3 regions of the Streptomyces sp. NPDC051563 genome follow, and region 3 is predicted to be linked to each of the others. Evidence: riboswitches for the same ligand, from Rfam matches in the RefSeq annotation. Region 3 holds a riboswitch; each other region holds the start of a gene.
The links. Region 3 has a riboswitch for thiamine pyrophosphate ahead of ACIA8F_RS18505 (thiamine ABC transporter substrate binding subunit). Riboswitches for the same ligand answer to the same signal wherever they lie in the genome.
Positions count from the first base shown of each region.

Region 1: linked by a shared signal. The riboswitch ahead of thiC (phosphomethylpyrimidine synthase ThiC) and the one ahead of ACIA8F_RS18505 (thiamine ABC transporter substrate binding subunit) in region 3 are both predicted to bind thiamine pyrophosphate.
Region 2: linked by a shared signal. The riboswitch ahead of thiO (glycine oxidase ThiO) and the one ahead of ACIA8F_RS18505 (thiamine ABC transporter substrate binding subunit) in region 3 are both predicted to bind thiamine pyrophosphate.

Region 1 is NZ_JBITDL010000001.1:219,938-227,223, forward strand. Features, by position in the region: gene ACIA8F_RS01060 (IclR family transcriptional regulator) at 1-25, shown strand, start outside; gene ACIA8F_RS01065 (SsgA family sporulation/cell division regulator) at 123-572, shown strand; gene ACIA8F_RS01070 (YibE/F family protein) at 753-2,168, opposite strand; TPP riboswitch at 2,241-2,385, shown strand; gene thiC (phosphomethylpyrimidine synthase ThiC) at 2,380-4,167, shown strand; gene ACIA8F_RS01080 (glycosyltransferase) at 4,238-5,350, opposite strand; gene ACIA8F_RS01085 (hypothetical protein) at 6,428-6,910, shown strand; gene ACIA8F_RS01090 (aldo/keto reductase) at 7,078-7,286, shown strand, end outside.
Region 2 is NZ_JBITDL010000030.1:1,686-8,971, forward strand. Features, by position in the region: gene ACIA8F_RS29990 (NAD(P)/FAD-dependent oxidoreductase) at 1-641, opposite strand, end outside; TPP riboswitch at 772-884, shown strand; gene thiO (glycine oxidase ThiO) at 882-2,105, shown strand; gene thiS (sulfur carrier protein ThiS) at 2,102-2,302, shown strand; gene ACIA8F_RS30005 (thiazole synthase) at 2,307-3,101, shown strand; gene pknB (Stk1 family PASTA domain-containing Ser/Thr kinase) at 3,213-5,195, shown strand; gene ACIA8F_RS30015 (deoxyribonuclease IV) at 5,205-6,080, shown strand; gene ACIA8F_RS30020 (DUF4396 domain-containing protein) at 6,169-6,657, shown strand; gene ACIA8F_RS30025 (sulfite oxidase-like oxidoreductase) at 6,708-7,286, opposite strand, start outside.
Region 3 is NZ_JBITDL010000014.1:124,792-132,077, forward strand. Features, by position in the region: gene ACIA8F_RS18495 (phosphatidate cytidylyltransferase) at 1-88, shown strand, start outside; gene rlmN (23S rRNA (adenine(2503)-C(2))-methyltransferase RlmN) at 182-1,294, shown strand; TPP riboswitch at 1,356-1,464, shown strand; gene ACIA8F_RS18505 (thiamine ABC transporter substrate binding subunit) at 1,549-2,664, shown strand; gene ACIA8F_RS18510 (ABC transporter permease) at 2,724-4,340, shown strand; gene ACIA8F_RS18515 (ABC transporter ATP-binding protein) at 4,340-5,371, shown strand; gene ACIA8F_RS18520 (hypothetical protein) at 5,539-6,444, opposite strand; gene ACIA8F_RS18525 (LOG family protein) at 6,546-7,286, opposite strand, start outside.

The sequences.
Region 1 (7,286 bases), on a different contig from region 3:
CCTCTCGTTCTCTATCAGTATCTGAAAACTCACTCCTTGTGATCTGCAAGCGCTTACACCACTCTTGTCAAGAGGGCCTTGGGGGATCATTCCTGGCCACTTCCACTACAGCGGGGTAGGCAATGCGCGAGTCGGTACAGGCAGAGGTCATGATGAGTTTCCTCGTTTCCGAGGAGCTCTCGTTCCGGATTCCGGTGGAACTCCGGTACGACGCTCGTGACCCCTACGCAGTCCGCCTGACCTTCCACCTTCCCGGAGATGCGCCCGTGACCTGGGCGTTCGGCCGGGAGCTTCTTCTGGACGGCATCAACAAGCCGTGCGGTGACGGCGATGTGCACATCGCCCCGACCGAGCCGGAGGAACTGTCCGATGTCCACATCAGGCTGCAAGTAGGCGCGGACCGGGCTCTCTTCCGCGCGAGCGCGGCGCCACTCGTGGCGTTCCTCGACCGCACCGACCGGATCGTTCCGCTCGGCCAGGAGCGCAACCTCGGGGACTTCGAGGAGAACCTCGACGAGGCGCTCGACAAGATCCTGGCGGAGTCGCAGCAGAACGAGCAGAACGCGGGCTGACGCCGGCCCGGCCGGAGACCCGACGGCACGACCTGCATGACGGCACCATCCGCACCACCCGCACCACCGAAGCTACGCACCGCGGCTCAGCGTGCCGACGCGCTGAGCGCTCCACCCTGCCGTTCCTCACGACCGGCCGAGTGCGCGAACTGACCCGTCGCGCCCGCCGGTCCGCACGTTTCAGCGCTTGCGCCGCCGACCCCGGCCGCCGCGGAGCGGCCCCGAGGCCGCTGTGGCCGCCGGGGATTGCGTGCGGTCCGCGGACACCACCAGCGCGGCCAGGGCCGTCGTCACGGGGACCGAGGCGACCAGGCCGATCGAGCCCACGAGGGTCCGCACGATCTCCTCCGCGACCAGCTCGCTGTTGGCCACCGACCCCATGCTGCTGTTCGCGATGGAGAACAGCAGGAGCAGCGGCAACGCCGCGCCCGCGTAGGCCAGTACCAGCGTGTTCACCACCGAGGCGATGTGGTCGCGCCCGATCCGGATGCCCGCCCGGTACAGCCCGCGCGGTCCCATCGACGGGTCGGCCTGGTGGAGTTCCCACACCGCCGAGGTCTGCGTGACGGTCACGTCGTCGAGGACGCCGAGCGATCCGATGATGACACCCGCAAGCAGCAAACCGCTCATGTCGATGTTCGGGTAGAGCCCGTGGATCAGCCCGGTGTTGTCGTCCGTGTTGCCGCTCAGGAACGCCCAGTCGATGAACAGCGAGCCCAGCAGGCCGATCAGGAGCAGCGAGATGATCGTGCCGAGCACCGCCACCGAGGTGCGTGCCGTCAGCCCGTGGCACATGTAGAGCGCGATCAGCATGATCGCGCTGGCTCCGACCACGGCCACGACCAGCGGATTCGACCCCTGCAGGATCGCCGGGAGGATAAAGAGGGTCAGCACGGCGAAGCTGACGACGAGGGCGATGAGCGCGAACAGCCCGCGCATCCGCCCGACGATGACGACGGAGAGGGCGAAGATGCCGGCGAGCAGGGCCATCGGCAGCTTGCGGTTCACGTCGATCACGGAGTACTGGAGGTCCCGGGGCGCGTCCGGCGCGTAGGCGACCACCACGTCCTGGCCGTCCGTCAACTGCCTTGGGGCGCCCGGCTGGACGATCTCGACGAACTCGCGGCCCTTGTCGGGACCGCTGCCCACCCTGACCGTGGCCTTCTTGCACTCGCCGTTCTGCGCGGCGATGGCCTCGCGCCCCTCGGGGGTGGAGGCGTCACCGGTCGGCGGGACCTGTGCGGCGTTCACGGATTTGCAGTCGACGTGCTGGAGCGCGACGACCGTGCCCTGCTGGGTCTGCCGGTCGAAGCCGACGCCGGTGCGCTCGTGGCCCGGCGCACCGCCCGGCCAGAGCACGACCATGCCGATCACGACGGCGGCGGCGAAGGGGATCAGTACGGCCGCGATCACCTTGCGCAGGTGCTTCGAGACGGGGGCCGCCGGGCCATGGCTGTGCGCATGGCCGTGGGAGTGGCCGGAAGGGGCGGCGGGCGAATGGCCGGGGTCCGCGTGCGCGTGGCCTGCGTGGCCGGCATGACCTGCGTGGCCGGCGGGATCCGTGGGTTCGGTGGGGGGCTGCGGCGAGGACGTCACTGGCTGATCATCGCAACAGATGAGGGGGCCCACTGTTCAGCACGCCACACATGACGCTAGCGTGGGGGCTACTTTGCACAACGCGGGAGCTCGGAGCACCGGGCTGAGAGGGCGCTGATCACCGTTCGCATTCGAAGATGCGTACGGGAGGAGGCTGCGTCGACCGCCGAACCTGTTACCGGGTAATGCCGGCGTAGGGAGATTAGGTCTCATGACCATTCAGGACGCACGCACGCCTGCCGTCAGCCAGGACGCCGACGGCCAGAACGAGCGCCAGCCCGGCTGGCACAAGGGATATGTGGCGGGCTCCCGCCCCGACATCCGGGTGCCGGTTCGCCAGGTCCACCTCACCAACGGCAAGGACGTGACGCTCTACGACACGTCCGGGCCGTACACCGACCCGCAGATCGAGACCGACGTGCGCCGCGGCCTGCCGCCGCTGCGCGAGAACTGGATCATCAGCCGCGGCGACACCGAGGAGTACGCGGGCCGCCCCGTGCGCCCCGAGGACGACGGCATCAAGCACACCTCGCCGCGCGGTGGCCTCAAGAACCTCGACGCGGTCTTCCCGGGCCGTCCCCGCCAGCCCCGCCGAGGCCGTGGCGGCGCCGCGGTCACGCAGCTCGCGTACGCCCGCCGCGGCGAGATCACCCCGGAGATGGAGTACGTCGCGATCCGCGAGAACGTCTCCCCCGAGGTCGTCCGCGAGGAGATCGCCGCAGGTCGCGCGGTCATGCCGGTCAACGTGAACCACCCCGAGATCGAGCCGATGATCATCGGCAAGCGGTTCCTGGTGAAGGTCAACGCCAACATCGGCAACTCCGCGGTCACTTCCTCGATCGAGGAGGAGGTGGACAAGATGACCTGGGCGACCAAGTGGGGCGCCGATACGGTCATGGACCTCTCGACCGGCCGCAACATCCACACCACCCGCGAGTGGGTGCTGCGCAACTCCCCCGTGCCGATCGGCACCGTGCCGCTGTACCAGGCGCTGGAGAAGGTCGACGGCCGCGCCGAGGACCTGACCTGGGAGATCTACAAGGACACGGTCATCGAGCAAGCCGAGCAGGGCGTCGACTACATGACGGTCCACGCCGGCGTGCTGCTGTCGTACGTGCCCCTGACCGCCCGCCGCAAGACCGGCATCGTCTCGCGCGGCGGCTCGATCATGGCCGCCTGGTGCCTGGCGCACCACAAGGAGAACTTCCTCTACACGAACTTCGAAGAGCTCTGCGAGATCCTCGCGGCGTACGACGTCACGTACTCCCTGGGTGACGGCCTGCGCCCCGGTTCCATCGCGGACGCCAACGACGCGGCGCAGTTCGCGGAGCTGAAGACGCTGGGCGAGCTCAACACGATCGCCAAGCGCCACAACGTGCAGACGATGATCGAGGGCCCCGGGCACGTCCCGATGCACAAGATCAAGGAGAACATCGACCTCCAGCAGGAGATCTGCGAAGAGGCGCCGTTCTACACGCTCGGCCCGCTGACCACCGACGTCGCGCCCGCGTACGACCACATCACCTCGGGCATCGGCGCAGCGATGATCGCCTGGTGGGGCACCGCGATGCTCTGCTACGTCACGCCCAAGGAGCACCTGGGCCTGCCGAACCGCGACGACGTGAAGACCGGTGTCATCACGTACAAGATCGCGGCCCACGCGGCGGACCTGGCCAAGGGCCACCCGGGCGCCCAGGAATGGGACGACGCCCTGTCGGACGCGCGGTTCGAGTTCCGCTGGGAGGACCAGTTCAACCTGGCCCTCGACCCGGACACGGCCCGTGAGTTCCACGACGAGACCCTCCCGGCCGAGCCGGCCAAGACCGCGCACTTCTGCTCCATGTGCGGTCCGAAGTTCTGCTCGATGAAGATCTCCCAGGACATCCGCCGCCAGCACGGCGGCGATCTGGGCGCCGAGGAGATCGAGGCGGGCATGGCGGAGAAGTCCGCCGAGTTCGCGGCCGCGGGCAACCGCGTGTACCTGCCGCTGGCGGACTGACCTCCCGTCCACGGCACGAACGGACGGCCCGCGACACCGAGGGGGGAGTCGCGGGCCGCCGTCGGGTGCGTCAGGCGAAGCTCGGGGAGCCCACGCCGAGCTTGCGCCGCGCGAACTCGAGGTTCGCGAGGACCCGGTCCTGCTGGTCCTCGGGCAGCTTGCCGTCCCGGAGCAGGAGTGCGCAGCAGTCCGCGGACTCCTTGTACTCCCCGGTCCAGTAGGCGGCCACCGCGAGTTCGTCGAGTGCGCGCCAGTCGTGCCAGGCGAACTCGACGAAGAGGATGTCGTCCGGGCGGGGCACCCGTACTGCCTGCCGGGCGAACAGGTAGGCGAGCGGCCAGCGGCTTTCGAGGCGGCAGAGCCGGGCGAGGTCGCCGAGGGCCTCGGCCCGCGAGGGGCGGCTCTCGTGCGCCCGGAGGTAGCGGTCCATCACCTCGGACGGCGGCCTTTCGAGGGTGACCGCGAGCCGTGCGGCGTAGAGCTGCGCGCAGTAGGTCTCCTCGGCCCAGCCGCCCATGGCCACCCGGTGGTCGTAGGCGGCGAGCGCCTTCGCGGGCTCGCCCGCGTCGCGCCAGCTCTGGGCCAGGTAGAAGGCGTACCGGGCGTTGTCGGGCTCCTTCGCGAGGCCTTCGGTGAGGACGTCCGCGTCGCGCAGGTACTTCGCCCGCTGCCCCTCTTCGCGGAAGCGGGCCCCGCCGCCGACGGAGAGGATGTTGAAGCCCTCGATCACGTCGCGGCCGTACTCGGCGCCGCAGTCGATGTACTCGTGGAGCACGCCGACGTACCGCCAGGGCAGCCGGGTGGAGACCAGTGCCGGCCGCCAGTGGACGATCGGGCCGTCGTGCAGCGCGACCTGGTACGCGTCGAGGGTCAGCTCCGGCATGCGGAACCCGGGCCGGATCTGCATTTCGTCGTCGCCGTCGATGAAGAGCAGGTAGTCGGCGCTGGAGCGGGCGAGTTCGATCGCCTCGGTGCGGCTGCCGTCGAAGCCCTTCCACGGCCGCTCGTGGAGCGTGCCGGGCAGGTCGGCGAAGCAGTCCCGGATGACGTCCTGGGTGCCGTCGGTGGAGCCCGTGTCCACGATCACCCAGGTGTCGATCAAGGGGCGCACCGACTCCAGGCACTTCCGGATCGTCGGCGCCTCGTTCTTGACGATCATGTTCAGACAGATGGTCGGCTTCACCGCAGCACCCTCTCGTCGGACGGATCGCGGGCGACGTTAGGGAGTGGGGCCGCCGATGGGTCGGCGGCACGCCGGTGGCGGTACCACCCGATGGGCGGCGACGCATCCGTTCGGAGGCGTCCGGTAGGCCGTTCCGCTAAGCCGTTCTGCTGATAAACCTCCCCGCCCTCTCAAGATCCGGGCGGCGCCGTCCGTAAGCCCCAAGGACGTTCGAACTCGCAGCCGGGCCCCCTGCGTCCGGCTCGCATTCCGTTCCGAAGGAGCGCTGCAGATGAGTCGTGAGCACCAGACCAAGCTCGGCCTTGGTCCCGTCCCCCGCAACCGTGCCTGGATCGCGGGAGGTGCCCTGGCCTCGCTTTCCCTCGTCCTCGTGGGCATGGCCACCCCCGTCGTGGCGCTGGCCAAGCCGATGGTCACGGCGGTGAGAGCCACCGCCCCGTCGGGCGGAGGCGGAGGCGAGGACTGCGAGCGGTACGACGGTCCGCCGCAGGACAGGTACCGGGGCGGTGGCGGGGGCGACGGCAGGGACGATGAGTGGGGGGACGGCGACGGGCGCGACCACTACGACGGGCACGACCACGGCTGTCCGCCGGCAGGCCCGACGGGGTCGACAGGGCCGACGGGGCCGACAGGTCCCACCGGCGCGACGGGGGCAAGCGGCGCGACGGGTGCCACTGGGGCGACGGGGCCTACGGGTGCTGACGGTGCGACGGGCGCGACGGGTGCGACCGGTACTGATGGTGCGACGGGCCCGATGGGTCCGACGGGCCCCACGGGTGCTGACGGTGCGACGGGCGCCACGGGTCCCACGGGTACTGATGGTGCGACGGGGCCACCGGCCCGACGGGGCCTACGGGTGCTGACGGTGCGACGGGCGCCACGGGTGCGACCGGTACTGACGGTCCGACGGGTCCGACGGGTCCGACCGGCCCCACGGGTGCCGACGGTGCGACGGGCGTCACGGGTCCCACCGGTACTGATGGTGCGACCGGTCCGACGGGTCCCACCGGAACCAATGGTGCGACGGGCCCGACTGGCGCGATGGGTGCAACGGGACCGACCGGAGCTACGGGTGCCTTGGGCGCGACCGGTGCCACAGGTCCCACCGGGCCCAGGGGCGCCACGGGGGCCACGGGCGCGACGGGTGCCACGGGTGCGTGTTCCGACATCGACGCCTACACGCCTTCGAACACCGAGGACTTCCAAGCCGTGCTCACCGGCGGGAAGACGTACGCGGGCAAGGCCTCCACCGTGGGCGGGGCCATCGCCTGGCAGGACCTCACCAACACGGTCGCGACCATGACCGATCCCGCGAACCCCAACTACCCGGCCAACGTCTGCGGCGTCGCTATCGAGTCCCGGGGCAATGACGCGTTCGTCAAGGTGGTGACGGCGACCGGGACGGTGTGGCAGACGCACGGCGACATCAACGGCGGCACCTTCGTCTGGGACGAAGGCTGGATCCAGCAGACGACTCCCACCCCGGCCGTGCTCCTCAGAGGCGCGTTCAAGGGTGACCTCAAGGCCGATTCCGCTCACCGGGCCAAGCCGGGCAAGTGATCGCGCGTGCCTGAACCGATCTGAGCCGACCTGGTACACAGGCAGTACCGACGCGGCCCGGGCCGCCCTCCGGACACCGGTCCGGGAGGCGGTCCGGGCCGTCGTGGTCCGGTCGCGGGGGGTTGCGTTGGAGCGCGCTCCACCTCTTACAGTGCGGCCCCATGAGCATGCGATACCGAATTCTGGGTGGGACCGGCATCGAGGTCAGCACGCACTGCCTCGGCACGATGATGTTCGGCGCGGTGGGAAATCCGGATCACGAGGAGTGCGTACGGATCATCCACGCCGCGCTGGATCACGGGATCAACTTCGTGGACACCGCGGACATGTACTCCGCCGGCGAGTCCGAGACGATCGTGGGCAAGGCCCTCAAGGG
Region 2 (7,286 bases), on a different contig from region 3:
CCGGTCAGCAGCTCGGCGCCCGCCTGGGCGTACCACCGCCCCATCGGCTCGGCGACCTCCGCGGGCAGCGCGCCCGCCAGCACCCGGTCGGCCGCCTCGACGACGGTCACCGCGCAGCCCGCCCCGCGCGCGGCGGTGGCGAACTCCGCCCCGATCCAGCCGGCCCCGACCACGACCACCGGCGAGCCGGCCTCCAGTACGGGCCGCAGCCGGGCCGCGTCGTCCAGGGTGCGCAGCAGGTGCACCCCGGGGACGCCCTCCGCGCCGGGCAGGGTCAGCGGGAGGGCGCCGGTCGCCAGCACGAGGACCTCGTACGGGACCGGGCCCGCCTCGGTGTCCACCTCCCGGTCGGCGGGGCGCAGCCCGGTGACCTCGACGCCCAGCCGGAGCCCGATGCCGAGCTCCTCGAAGTCGACGTCGAAGGCCGAGTCCTCCGCCTTGCCGAGGAGCACCGCCTTGGACAGCGGGGGCCGGTCGTAGGGCTGGTGGGGTTCGGCCCCCAGCAGGGTGACGGGGCCGGTCCAGCCCTGTTCCCGCAGGGCAACCGCGGTCTGGACCCCGGCCATTCCGGCGCCGACGATCACGACTCCGCGCGGAGGGGTGCCGGCCTGTTGCGTCTGCTGTTGCGTCTGCTCGCTCACGCGGCTCAGCCTAATCAACTGACGGTCCGCCAGGAATAGCGGGCGGAAACCTCCCGCGGGCCGGGCCGGGCCGGCCCCGGCACCGGGGAGGCAGCCTTACCGGCCGTCGGCCTCGGCGTTACTCTGGCACCGAACCTATCGCGGGAGTCCGGGCGCACCGGGCTGAGAGGGAGGCTGGCCGGCCTCCGACCGTACGAACCTGATCCGGGTCATGCCGGCGAAGGGAGGGGCTGGACGCCCATGCATTCATCCAGGAACGGCCGGAGTCCCGGCCACGACGTCCTCGTCATCGGGGGCGGCATCATCGGGCTGGTCACCGCCTGGCGGGCGGCTCGCCGCGGGCTGCGCACCGCGCTGGCCGATCCGGACCCCGGCGGCGGCGCCGCCCAGGTCGCGGCCGGCATGCTGGCCGCCGTCACCGAGCTGCACTACGGCGAGGAGACCCTGCTCGGGCTCAACCTCGCCTCCGCCGCCCGCTACCCCGCGTTCGCCGCCGAGCTCGCCGAAGCCAGCGGCGGCATGGACATCGGCTACCGCGCCTGCGGCACCCTCGCCGTCGCCCTCGACGCCGACGACCGGCTGCACCTGCGCGAGCTGCACGCCCTCCAGCGCCGCTGCGGCCTGGAGTCCGAGTGGCTGACCGGCCGCGAGTGCCGCCGCCTGGAGCCGATGCTGGCTCCGGGCGTACGCGGCGGCCTGCGCGTGGACGGCGACCACCAGGTCGACCCCCGCCGCCTCGCCGCCGCCCTGCTGGCCGCCTGCGAACGGGCCGGCGTCACCCTGCACCGCGCCGCCGCGGCCCGGCTGCTGACCACCGCCGACCGGGCCTGCGGCGCGGTCCTCGACGACTCGGATGCCACGGAGCTGCGCGCCGACCAGGTGGTGCTGGCCGCGGGTTCGCTCAGCGGCCGGCTGGACGGCGTACCGCCCGAGGCCGTGGCCCCCGTACGGCCGGTGAAGGGGCAGGTGCTGCGCCTCGCGGTGCCGCCGTCCTACGCGCCGTTCCTGTCACGGACCGTACGGGCCGTGGTGCGCGGCAGCCACGTCTACCTGGTCCCCCGCGAGAACGGCGAACTCGTCGTCGGCGCCACCAGCGAGGAACTCGGCTGGGACACCACCGTCACCGCGGGCGGGGTCTACGAACTCCTGCGCGACGCCCACGAACTGGTGCCGGGGATCACCGAACTCCCCCTGGTGGAGACCCGCGCGGGGCTGCGTCCCGGTTCCCCGGACAACGCCCCCCTCCTCGGCCCGACCGAACTCCCCGGCCTGCACCTGGCCACCGGGCACTACCGCAACGGCGTCCTGCTGACCCCGCTGACCGGGGACGTGATGGCGGACCTCCTGACCACCGGCGAACTGCCGGAGATCGCCCGCCCCTTCACCCCACGCCGTTTCACCCTCACGTCCACCCCCGCATCCCCCCTCACATCCCCCCTCACGCGACAGGAGTCGTTCGCATGACCATTTCCGTCAACGGCGAGCCGCGCGAGATCGCGGACGGGACCATGCTCGCCACCGTGGTCGCCACCCTCACCGAAGCCACCAAGGGGGTCGCGGCCGCCCTCAACGAAACCGTCGTGCCGCGCGGCCAATGGCCCTACACCTCCGTGGCCGACGGCGACCGCGTCGAGGTCCTCACCGCGGTCCAGGGAGGCTGACCCCATGGCAGACGACGCCTTCACCCTCGCCGGCCGGACCTTCTCCTCCCGCCTGATCATGGGCACGGGCGGAGCCCCGAGCCTGGACATCCTGGAACGGGCGCTGGTCGCGTCCGGCACCGAACTCACCACGGTCGCGATGCGGCGCCTCGACCCGACGGTCCAGGGCTCGGTCCTGTCCGTCCTGAACCGCCTCGGCATCTCCGTACTCCCCAACACCGCGGGCTGCTTCACCGCCGGCGAGGCCGTACTGACGGCCCGGCTGGCCCGCGAGGCCCTCGGCACGGACTGGATCAAACTGGAGGTCGTCGCCGACGAACGCACCCTCCTCCCGGACGGGGTCGAGCTGCTCGACGCGGCGGAGACCCTGGTCGACGACGGCTTCACCGTCCTCCCCTACACGAACGACGACCCGGTCCTCGCCCGCAAACTGGAGGACGTGGGCTGCGCGGCGATCATGCCGCTCGGCTCCCCCATCGGCTCCGGCATGGGCATCCGCAACCCGCACAACTTCGAGCTGATCACCGAGCGGGCCGGGGTCCCGGTCATCCTGGACGCGGGAGCCGGAACGGCCTCGGACGTGGCCCTGGCCATGGAACTCGGCTGCGCGGCGGTCATGCTCGCCTCCGCGGTGACCCGCGCGCAGCTCCCCGTCCTGATGGCCGCGGCCATGCGCGACGCGGTCTCGGCGGGCCGCCTGGCCCACCGCGCGGGCCGCATCCCCCAACGCCGCTTCGCGGAACCCTCCTCCCCGACAGAAGGCCGAGCCACCCTGGACCCGGAACGCCCGGCGTTCTGAGGGGGCTGTACGGGTTCACGCCCGCGCGGGGCCCTCGCCCCACGTCACAGCTGCGCTGCAACCGTTCGGTGCCCGGGGCGGGGGGCTCGGGGGCCCTCGTAGAATCGGCGGGTGGATACGACCCTGGATGACCCGCTCGTCGGGCAGACGCTCGATGGCCGCTACCGCGTGGACGCCCGTATCGCGGCCGGCGGCATGGCCACGGTCTACCGGGCCGTCGACACCCGTCTGGACCGGATCCTCGCCCTCAAGGTGATGCACCCGGCCCTCGCCGCCGACCCCGGCTTCGTCGACCGGTTCATCCGCGAGGCGAAGTCCGTGGCCCGGCTGGCCCACCCCAACGTCGTGGCCGTCTTCGACCAGGGCACGCACGGGCCGTACACGTACCTCGCCATGGAGTACGTGTCCGGCTGCACGCTGCGCGACGTGCTGCGCGAGCGCGGTGCGCTCCAGCCCCGGGCGGCCCTCGACATCCTGGAACCGGTGCTCGCCGCCCTCGGCGCCGCGCACCGTGCCGGTTTCGTGCACCGGGACATGAAGCCCGAGAACGTGCTGATCGGCGACGACGGCCGGGTGAAGGTGGCCGACTTCGGGCTGGTGCGGTCCGTGGACTCCGTGACCAACACCACCGGGTCAGTCCTCGGCACCGTCTCCTACCTCGCTCCCGAGCAGATCGAGAACGGCGTCACCGACACCCGGGTGGACGTCTACGCCTGCGGGGTCGTGTTCTACGAGATGCTCACCGGATCCAAGCCGCACACCGGGTCCAACCCCGCCCAGGTGATCTACCAGCACCTCAACGAGGACGTTCCGCCGCCGTCGGCCGCCGTCCCGGGGCTGCCCGTCGCGCTCGACGAGCTCGTCGCCCAGGCGACCGCCCGCCATCCCGATCTGCGGCCCTACGACGCGGCCGCCCTCCTCGGGCTGGCCATAGAAGCCCGCGTGCAGCTCAGCGACTCCGAGCTGGACGCCGTGCCTCCGCAGGCCCGGGCCGGGGAGCGGACCGCGGCCGAGGACCGCACCAGCGTGATCCCCCGCCCGGTGACCACCCGGGCCGCACACGCCTCGCACGCGCCCCACGCCTCGCATGCCTCGCACGCCGTCCGCGTCTCACACGCCTCGCACGCCGAGCCCGTGTCCCACACCTCCCGGCTCGCGTCCCCGCCGCTGCCCCCGGCGGCGGCGCCGGCCGCCTCCCGGATCCGGCGCCCCGGCCGCCCGCTGCTCCTCGCGCTCGCCGTCCTGCTCTTCCTCGGCCTCGGTACCGGGGTCTGGTACATCAGCTCGGGCCAGTTCACCAAGGTCCCGAACCTGCTCGGCAAGACCGAGGCGGAGGCCAAGTCCCAGCTGTCGGCGGCCGGGCTCGGGGTGAAGCGGGTCGACCGGAGGTTCAGCGCGGCCTTCGACAAGGGGACCGTGATGAACACCGACCCGGCCGGCGGCAGGCGCATCCGCGGCAACGGCGCGGTGACGCTCACCATCTCGCGCGGTCCGGAGGTCGTGGTCGTCCCGGACCTCAAGGGCAAGCCGCTGGAGGCCGCGAAGGGCGAGCTGACCTCGGCCGGCCTGACGCCGGGGGCCGTCACGCAGGCGTTCAGCCAGGACGTCGCGCAGGGCTCGGTGATCAGCACCGACCCGGCGGGCGGCCAGAAGCGGTCGCTCGACACCCTCGTCGCGATGGTCGTCAGCAAGGGCCGCCCGGTGGCGGTCCCGCGCGTGACGGGGACTCCTGTGGACCAGGCCCGTTCCACCCTGGAGGGCCTCGGCCTGAAGGTGGAGATGGCTCCGGAGCAGGTCGATTCGCCCTCCCCCGCCGGTACGGTCGCCAACCAGTCGATCGGCGCCGGCAGCCAGGCCGCCGCGGGTGACACCGTGACCCTCACCGTGTCCAAGGGCCCCCGTCAGATCCCCGTCCCGGACGTCACCGGGCAGGAGGCCGACGCGGCCCGCGCGACCCTGGAGGGACTGGGCTTCAAGGTCAAGGTCGACAAGCCCTTCCTCTCCTTCAGCAACACCGTCGACTCCCAGTCGGTCCCCGCGGGCCAGAACGCCGCCGAGGGCAGCACCATCACCATCAGGACCAAGGGGCTGTAACAGCACGCCATGAAGAACAATTCAACGGGCCGCAATCCAGTCGGCGGGCACGTGCCCGTCGCGGGCGGGCTCGCCTCGGTCGGGCTGGCGTACGCCCGCGAGATGGGCGCCGAGGCCGTCCAGGTCTTCGTGGCCAATCCGCGCGGCTGGGCCACCCCGGTCGGCAATCCGGCGCAGGACGAGCTGTTCCGCGAAGGCTGTGCGGCCGGGGGCATCCCGGCGTACGTCCACGCGCCGTACCTGATCAACTTCGGCTCGCACACCGAGGCCACCGTCGAGAAGTCCGTGGAATCGCTGCGGCACTCACTGCGCCGGGCCCGGGCGATCGGCGCGCTCGGGGTGGTCGTGCACACCGGCTCGGCGACCGGGGGCCGGCCGCGCGAGGCGGCGTACGCGCAGGTCAGGGAGCACATGCTGCCGCTGCTGGACGAGCTGACGCATGACGACGACCCCTTCCTGCTGCTGGAGTCCACGGCCGGGCAGGGTTCCTCGCTGTGCTCGACCGCGGAGGAGTTCGGCCCGTACTTCGACGCCCTCGACCGGCATCCGATGCTCGGGGTCTGCCTCGACACCTGCCACATCTTCGCGGCGGGCCACGATCTGGCGGAGCCGGGCGGGACGAAGCTGACGCTGGACCTGCTGGTGGACACGGTGGGCGAGGGCCGGCTGAAGCTGGTGCACGCCAACGACTCCAAGGAGGGTGTCGGCGCCCACAAGGACCGGCACGCGCAGATCGGTCAGGGCCACATCGGCCGGGAGGCCTTCGCCGAGCTGTTCACGCACCCGGCGATGGAGGGCGTACCGCTGATCATCGAGACGCCGGGCGGCAAGGAAGGGCACGCGGCGGACGTGGCGCTGCTGAAGGAGCTGCGCGCGCTCGGCTGACCCGTTGAGGAATACCCCAGGGGGGTATACGGTTCTGTCCTATCGACCGACAGAGCCGCTATCCGGCGTTCCTCGCCAGGGGGTTGTCATGGAGCACGCGCACGAGCAGCACCCACACCACCACGGCGCCGCCGGCGGAAAGGTCACCTGGGCCGCCGCCGCGCAGGCCACGCTCCACTGCCTCACCGGATGCGCCATCGGCGAGGTGCTCGGCATGGTCATCGGTACGGCGCTCGGCTGGGGGAACGCCCCGACGATGGTCCTCGCGATCGCCCTGGCCTTCTTCTTCGGCTACGCGCTCACCCTGCGCGGGGTCCGCGCCGCCGGCCTGGACGTCCATACGGCCATCCGGGTGGCTTTGGCGGCGGACACCCTGTCGATCGCCGTCATGGAACTGATCGACAACGGGGTGATCCTGCTCTGGCCCGGAGCCATGGACGCGACGCTGTCGGACCTGCTGTTCTGGACGACGCTCGGGATCGCGCTGGCGCTGGCCTTCGTCGTCACGACGCCCGTCAACAAGTGGATGATCGGCCGCGGAAAGGGTCACGCGGTGGTCCACCAGTACCACCACTGAGCCACCGAACCGATGAGCTAGGGCACCGGTGAAGTTACGGCACCGGTGAGCTACAGCTCGGGGCCGTCCCCCGGCTCCTCCTGGTACGAGTAGCGCTGCTCTCGCCAGGGGTCGCCGATGTTGTGGTAGCCGCGCTCCTCCCAGAAGCCGCGGCGGTCGGCGGTCATGTACTCGATGCCGCGGACCCACTTGGGGCCCTTCCACGCGTAGAGGTGGGGCACGACCAGCCGGAGCGGGAAACCGTGCTCGGCGGTGAGCAGTTCGCCGCCCTGGTGCGTGGCGAAGACGGTCCGCTCGGAGGCGAAGTCCTCCAGGCGCAGGTTGGAGCTGAAGCCGTACTCGGCCCACACCATCACGTGCGTGACCTGCGGGGACGGCGGTGCGAGGGCGAGGACCGTGCGGGCGAGCACGCCGCCCCATTCGGCACCGGTCATGCTGAACTTCGTCACGCAGTGCAGGTCGGCCTCGACGGACTCGAACGGCAGGGCCGCGAACTCCTCGTGGTTCCAGCAGCGCTTCTCACCGTCGGCCGTCGCGCCGAAGACGCGGAACTCCCAGCGCTCGGGCTTGAACTTGGGTACCGGTCCGTAGTGGGTGACCGGCCAGCCTCGCTGCAACCGCTGCCCCGG
Region 3 (7,286 bases):
CGGCGGCATCATGGACCGGCTGGACTCCCTGCTTCCGACGGCCCCGGTGGTGTGGCTGCTGCTGGCCCTGTTCGTCGGCACCGGCTGACCTGCGAAAAGGCGCCCGTACAGGCGGGGCGGTTACTCTTGGAAGGCGCGCTGCTTCTGCGGCGCGCCTTTCGTCTTACAAGGAGTACCTGCCATGGCCCGCCCTGTCCCGGGAGAGCTCACTTTCGTCGCCCCTCGCGGAGCGAAGAAGCCGCCCCGGCACCTCGCCGACCTCACCCCCGAGGAGCGCCGGGAGGCGGTCGCCGCGATCGGCGAGAAGCCCTTCCGGGCCAAGCAGCTCTCCCAGCACTACTTCGCCCGGTACGCGCACGACCCGGCCGAGTGGACCGACATCCCCGCCGCCTCGCGCGAGAAGCTCCAGCAGGAGCTGCTGCCGGACCTGATGAACGTCCTGCGGCACATCTCGTGCGATGACGACACCACCCGCAAGACCCTGTGGAAGCTGCACGACGGCACGCTCGTCGAGTCCGTGCTGATGCGCTACCCGGACCGGGTCACCATGTGCATCTCCTCGCAGGCCGGCTGCGGCATGAACTGCCCGTTCTGCGCCACCGGCCAGGCCGGCCTCGACCGCAACCTGTCGACGGCGGAGATCGTCCACCAGATCGTCGACGGCATGCGCGCCCTGCGCGACGGCGAGGTCCCCGGCGGGCCCGCCCGGCTGTCGAACATCGTCTTCATGGGCATGGGCGAGCCGCTCGCGAACTACAACCGCGTCGTCGGCGCCATCCGCCGCCTCACCGACCCGGAGCCCGACGGCCTGGGCCTGTCCCAGCGCGGGATCACCGTCTCCACCGTGGGCCTGGTCCCGGCGATGCTCCGCTTCGCCGACGAGGGCTTCAAGTGCCGCCTCGCCGTCTCCCTGCACGCCCCGGACGACGAGCTCCGCGACACCCTGGTCCCGGTGAACACCCGCTGGAACGTCCGCGAGGTGCTCGGTGCGGCGTGGGAGTACGCGGAGAAGTCCGGCCGCCGGATCTCCATCGAGTACGCCCTGATCCGCGACATCAACGACCAGGCCTGGCGCGGTGACCTGCTCGGCAAGCTGCTCAAGGGCAAGCGCGTGCACGTCAATCTGATCCCGCTGAACCCGACGCCCGGCTCGAAGTGGACCGCCTCGCGGCCCGAGGACGAGAAGGCGTTCGTGGACGCCATCGCCCGCCACGGCGTGCCGGTGACCGTCCGCGACACCCGCGGGCAGGAGATCGACGGCGCGTGCGGCCAGCTCGCCGCCTCGGAGCGATGATTTTCGCCAGTTGAGGTTTGCTTTCGGCCGCGGGGTACTCTGTGGCCGAACAACCAATTTCATATTCCGACAGGGGAGCGCCACAGCGCTGAGAGTGCGGTATCCGTCACCGCAGACCCTCTGAACCTCGCCCCGGTCATTCGGGGTAGGAAGTTCGGTCACCACTCAAGCTGTTGCGCCCTGCCCGGCGACCGCTCCACAGAGCGCCGGGCAGGGCCGCGTCTTCTCCTGGACATCCCAGGAGGAATGCACCAATGAGCACCACCAAGAAGCTGGCGGGCATCGCGCTCGCGGCCGCGCTCGGCGTCACCACGCTCAGCGCCTGCGGCGGCGGCGACGCCAAGGACAAGTCCGCCGGGGCGAGCGACGCCCCGGCGTCCAAGTCCGGTACCGGCAAGACGATCACCCTCGTCTCGCACGACTCCTTCAACGTGACCGACACGGTCCTCAAGGAGTTCGAGCAGCAGAGCGGCTACACCGTCAAGGTCCTGAAGTCGGGCGACGCCGGCGCGGCCCTGAACCAGGAGATCCTCACCAAGGGCTCGCCGCGCGGCGACGTCTTCTTCGGCGTGGACAACACGCTCCTCTCCCGTGCCCTCGACAACGGCATCTTCACGCCGTACGAGGCCAAGGGGCTCGCCGACGTGAAGCCCGAGTTCGTGCTCGACAAGGAGCACCGGGTCACCCCCGTGGACTCCGGCGACATCTGCGTGAACTACGACAAGGCCTACTTCGCCGACAAGAAGCTCGCCCCGCCGCAGACGCTGGACGACCTGATCAAGCCGGAGTACAAGAACCTCCTGGTCACCGAGAACGCCGCGACCTCCTCGCCCGGCCTGGGCTTCCTCCTCGCCTCCGTCGGCAAGTACGGGGACGCGGGCTGGAAGGACTACTGGAGCAAGCTCAAGGCCAACGGCGTCGAGGTCGTCGACGGCTGGGAGCAGGCCTACAACGAGCGCTTCTCCGGCTCCGCGGGCGGCAAGAAGGCCAAGGGCGACCGCCCGCTGGTCGTCTCCTACGCCTCCAGCCCGCCGGTCGAGGTCCTGTACGGCGAGCCGCAGCCGGCCGAGGCCCCCACGGGCGTCTCGACGGGCACCTGCTTCCGCCAGACCGAGTTCGCCGGTCTGCTCAAGGGCGCGAAGAACGAGGAGGGCGGCAAGGCGCTCCTGGACTTCCTGATCTCCAAGAAGTTCCAGGAGGACATGCCGCTCCAGATGTTCGTGAACCCGGTGACCAAGGACGCGGTCCTCCCGGAGCTGTTCACCAAGCACGGCGTGGTCATCGAGAAGCCCGAGACGGTCGCCCCGGAGGCCATCGCCAAGAACCGCGACCAGTGGGTCAAGGCTTGGTCCGCCCTCGTCGTGAAGTAGGACGGGTGAGCGGCGTTCCGAAGGAGAGCGGGCGGGCCACGGCCGTCAGGCTCGGTCTGATGGCCGTGCCGCTCGTCTTCTTCGGGCTGTTCTTCGCGTACCCCGTCGCCGCGATCGTCGGACGCGGGCTCAAGACGGACGCCGGCTGGCAGTTCGGCCGGATCGGCGAGGTGCTGGCCCGGCCCGACATCGTCGACGTGCTCTGGTTCACCACCTGGCAGGCGCTCGCGTCCACGGCGCTCACGCTCCTGATCGCACTCCCCGGCGCGTACGTCTTCGCGCGCTTCGAGTTCCCCGGCAAACAGCTGCTGCGGGCACTCGTCACGGTGCCGTTCGTCCTGCCGACCGTCGTGGTCGGCACCGCGTTCCTGGCGCTCGTGGGGCGGAACGGTCTGCTGGACGAGGTGTGGGGGATCCGCCTCGACACGACCGTGTGGGCGATCCTGCTCGCGCACGTCTTCTTCAACTACGCCGTGGTCATCCGCACGGTCGGCGGGCTGTGGGCGCAGCTGGACCCGCGCCAGGAGGAGGCCGCCCGGGTGCTGGGCGCCGGGCGGTTCGCCGCCTGGCGCCGGGTGACGCTGCCCGCGCTGGTCCCGGCCGTCGCGGCCGCCTCGCTCATGGTGTTCCTCTTCACGTTCTCCTCCTTCGGCGTCGTGCAGATCCTGGGCGGGCCCGCGTACTCCACCCTGGAGGTGGAGGTCTACCGGCAGACCGCGCAGCTCCTGGACCTGCCGACGGCCGCCGTGCTGACGATGGTGCAGTTCGCGGCCATCGCCGCGATCCTCGGGGTGCACGCCTGGACCGTGCGCAAACGGGAGACCGCGCTGCGGCTCGTGGACCCGGGGCGGACCACGCACCGGCCGCGCGGCCGGGCGCAGCGCACCCTGCTCGGCGGGGTGCTGCTGACGGTGGCCCTGCTGATCGTGGCGCCGCTCGCGGTGCTGGTCGAGCGGTCGCTCGACGCCCCCGGCGGGTACGGCTTCGGCTTCTACCGGGCGCTCCAGGAGGTGGGCGCGGGCGGCGGAACCTTCCTCGTGCCGCCGCTGGAGGCGATCTGGAACTCCCTGCAGTACGCGCTCGCCGCCACCGCCATCGCGCTGCTCGTCGGCGGGCTCGCGGCGGCCGCCCTGACCCGGCGCGCCGGCCGTTTCGTACGGGGCTTCGACGCGCTGCTGATGCTCCCGCTGGGGGTGTCGGCCGTCACCGTCGGCTTTGGTTTCCTCATCACCCTGGACGAGCCGCCGCTGGACCTGCGGACCTCGTGGATCCTGGTGCCGCTGGCGCAGGCGCTGGTGGGCGTGCCCTTCGTCGTACGGACCATGCTGCCGGTCCTGCGCGCGGTGGACGGACGGCTCCGCGAGGCCGCCGCCGTGCTCGGCGCCTCCCCGCTGCGGGCCTGGCGGGAGGTGGACCTGCCGATGGTGCGCCGCGCCCTGCTGATCGCGGCGGGCTTCGCCTTCGCCGTGTCCCTCGGCGAGTTCGGGGCCACCGTCTTCATCGCGCGGCCCGACCATCCGACGCTGCCCGTCGCCGTGGCGCGGCTGCTGGGGCGGGCCGGGGAGATGAACTACGGCCAGGCGATGGCCCTGAGCACGATCCTGATGCTGACGTGCGCGGTGTCCCTGCTCCTGCTGGAGCGGCTGCGACCCGACAAGACCTCCGGAGAGTTCTGATGACCCTGCTTCAGCTGGAAGGGGTGTCGGTCCGCTTCGGTGAGCGTGCGGGCGCGGCCGCCCTGGACGGTGTGGACCTGGCGGTCGCCGAGCACGAGATCGTGTGCGTGCTCGGGCCCAGCGGGAGCGGCAAGTCCACGCTGCTCCGGGTGGTGGCCGGGCTCCAGCCCGTCGACGCCGGGAGGGTGCTGCTGGGCGGCGCCGACCAGGCCGCAGTGCCCGTACACCGGCGGGGAGTGGGCCTGATGTTCCAGGACCACCAGCTGTTCCCGCACCGGGACGTGGGCGGGAACGTCGCGTTCGGGCTGCGGATGCGGGGTGCCCCGAAGCAGGCCTCCGAGGCCCGGGTCACCGAGCTCCTGGAACTGGTCGGGCTCCCCGGGGCGCAGGGCCGGGCGGTGGCCTCGCTGTCCGGTGGCGAGCAGCAGCGGGTCGCCCTGGCCCGGGCGCTGGCGCCTTCGCCGCGGCTGCTGATGCTGGACGAGCCGCTCGGGCAGCTGGACCGCGGGCTGCGGGAGCGGCTGGTGGTGGAGTTGCAGGGGCTGTTCTCGCGGCTGGGCACGACCGTGCTGGCCGTCACGCACGACCAGGGCGAGGCGTTCGCGCTGGCCGACCGGGTGGTCGTCATGCGGGACGGGCGGATCGCGCAGGCGGGGACCCCGCTGGAGGTGTGGGAGCGGCCGGCGTCGGAGTTCGTGGCACGGTTCCTGGGCTTCGACAACGTCGTCCCGGCGGTGGTGTCCGGTGGGGTCGCCGCCACTCCGTGGGGGAAGGTCGCCGTTGCGGCGGGGGCCGCGGAGGGGGACCGCCGGGTGCTGATCCGGCCGGCCGGTGTGGTGCTGTCGGCTGCGGGGCTGGGGTGCGAGGTGGTGTCGCGGACCTTCCGGGGGACGCATGTCGCGCTGCTGCTCCGGCCCGAGGTGGGGCCGGTGCTGGAGGCGGAGTGCGATCTGGCCGGGGCGCCGGGGGTGGGGGACCGGGTCGCGGTGACCTTCACCCCGGGCGAGGTGGTCGTGCTGCCGGGGGAGTAGGCCGCTGCGCGGGGCCCGGTGGGCGGGCGCGGGTGGGCGGGCGCGGGTGGGCCCTGCGGGGCGCAGTCCCCTGCCCGCCCTTCCACCGTTCCCCGGGCGCTGCCCGGACCCGTTCCGGGGCGCCGCCCCGGACCCCGGTCCTCAAACGCCGGTCGGCTGAACAGACATCAGCCGACCGGAGCCGGTGCCGGGACGGGGATCTCTCCGTCCGCGCCCTCGTGGTTGCCGTACCAGGCGACCGCCACCGCGCCGGTCACCGCCAGGACGAAGCCGAGGACGGCCAGCCAGGCCATGCCGGGGCGGGAGGCGTCGCCGAGCCAGAGGACGCCGATGGCTCCGGGGAGCACGGTTTCGCCGACCACCAGGGCGGCGGTGGCGCCGTTCACCGAGCCGATCTGGAGCGCGACGGTGTGCAGGTACATGCCGCCGACGCCCGCCAGGACGATGGCGTACAGGGCCGGGTCGGTGAGCAGGGAGGAGAACGAGAACGGCTCGATGCCGTTGAGGATGCGGACCCCGACGCCGAGCGCGCCGAATGCCAGGCCCGACAGCAGGCCCGCCAGGATCGCGGCCCGGGCGCCGAGGAAGCGTACGGCCACCGTGCCGCCCACGATGATCAGTACGGTCACCGCCAGGAGCCACCAGTGCGTGGCGGCCGGGGCATAGTGGCCGCCCTCGTGGCCCGCCGCCGTCGCCAGGAGGACCAGGGCCGCGCAGACGACCCCGATGGAGGTCCATTCCTTCCGGGTCAGCCGGATGCCGAGCATCTTCACGCTGAGCACGGCGGTGATCACCAGGTTGGCGCTGATGACCGTCTGGGACAGGAAGAGCGGCAGGAGGCGGGCGGCCAGGGCGCCCAGGCCGAAGCCCACGAAGTCCAGGATGGTGCCGACGATGAACTCCCAGGTCATCGCGGCCTTCGCCGTGGAGCTGAGGTTGGGTCCGCCGTGCTGGGTGACCCCTGCGGCGGCGGGCGACATCCGGGCCGCGCGCCGTGAGCCCACGGCTTGCAGGACGGATCCCGTGCCGTAGCAGATGGACGCCGCGATGGCGGTGAGCAGGCCTATGAGCACCCGGGGGCTCCGTTCACGTCTGGCAGGTTTTACGTAGTGCGTACCTCTTCCAGACGTGGAAAAGGCGGGAGAAGTTGCCTGCCCGGGTCAGGCAGTTCGGTTCAGCCCATCGCGGCGAGGGCCGCGGGGACCTCGGACACCGAGTCGACCAGGGCGATCCGGGACTCCATCGCCCGGCCGCGGGCCAGAGCCTGGAGCAGCGGCCAGGCGGGCAGCCGTTCGGTCCAGTGGGTGCGGTCGACGAGGATCATCGGGGTGGGCTCGCCCCGGGACTCGTAATGGTTGGGCGTCGCGTTGTCGAATATCTCCTGGACGGTGCCCGCGGCGCCGGGAAGGAAGACCACGCCCGCGTTGGACCGGGCGAGCAGCCCGTCCTCGCGGGTGGCGTTCGCGAAGTACTTCGCGATGTGCCCGGCGAAGGGGTTCGGCGGCTCGTGTCCGTAGAACCAGGTCGGGATGCCCACCGAGTCGCCGCCCGTGACCGCCGGCCAGCGTTCCCGTACGGCGAAGGCCGCGCGGGCCCAGTCGGAGACGGACGGGGTAAAGGACGGGGCCTTGGCCAGCATCCGCAGGGCCTCGGGCAGGGCCTCGTCGGGGGCCGGGGCGAGGTACGCGCCGAGGTTGGCCGCCTCCATGGCGCCGGGGCCGCCGCCGGTGGCCACGGTCAGCCCGGAGCGGGTCAGCGTCCGGCCGAGTTCGGCCGCGCCCCGGTAGGCGTCGCCGCCGCGGGTCATGGCGTGGCCGCCCATCACACCGACGACCCGGGCGCCGGCGAGGTGCTCGTCGAGGGCGTCGGAGATGGCGTCGTCGTGGATGGAGCGCAGCATCGAGGAGTAGATGTC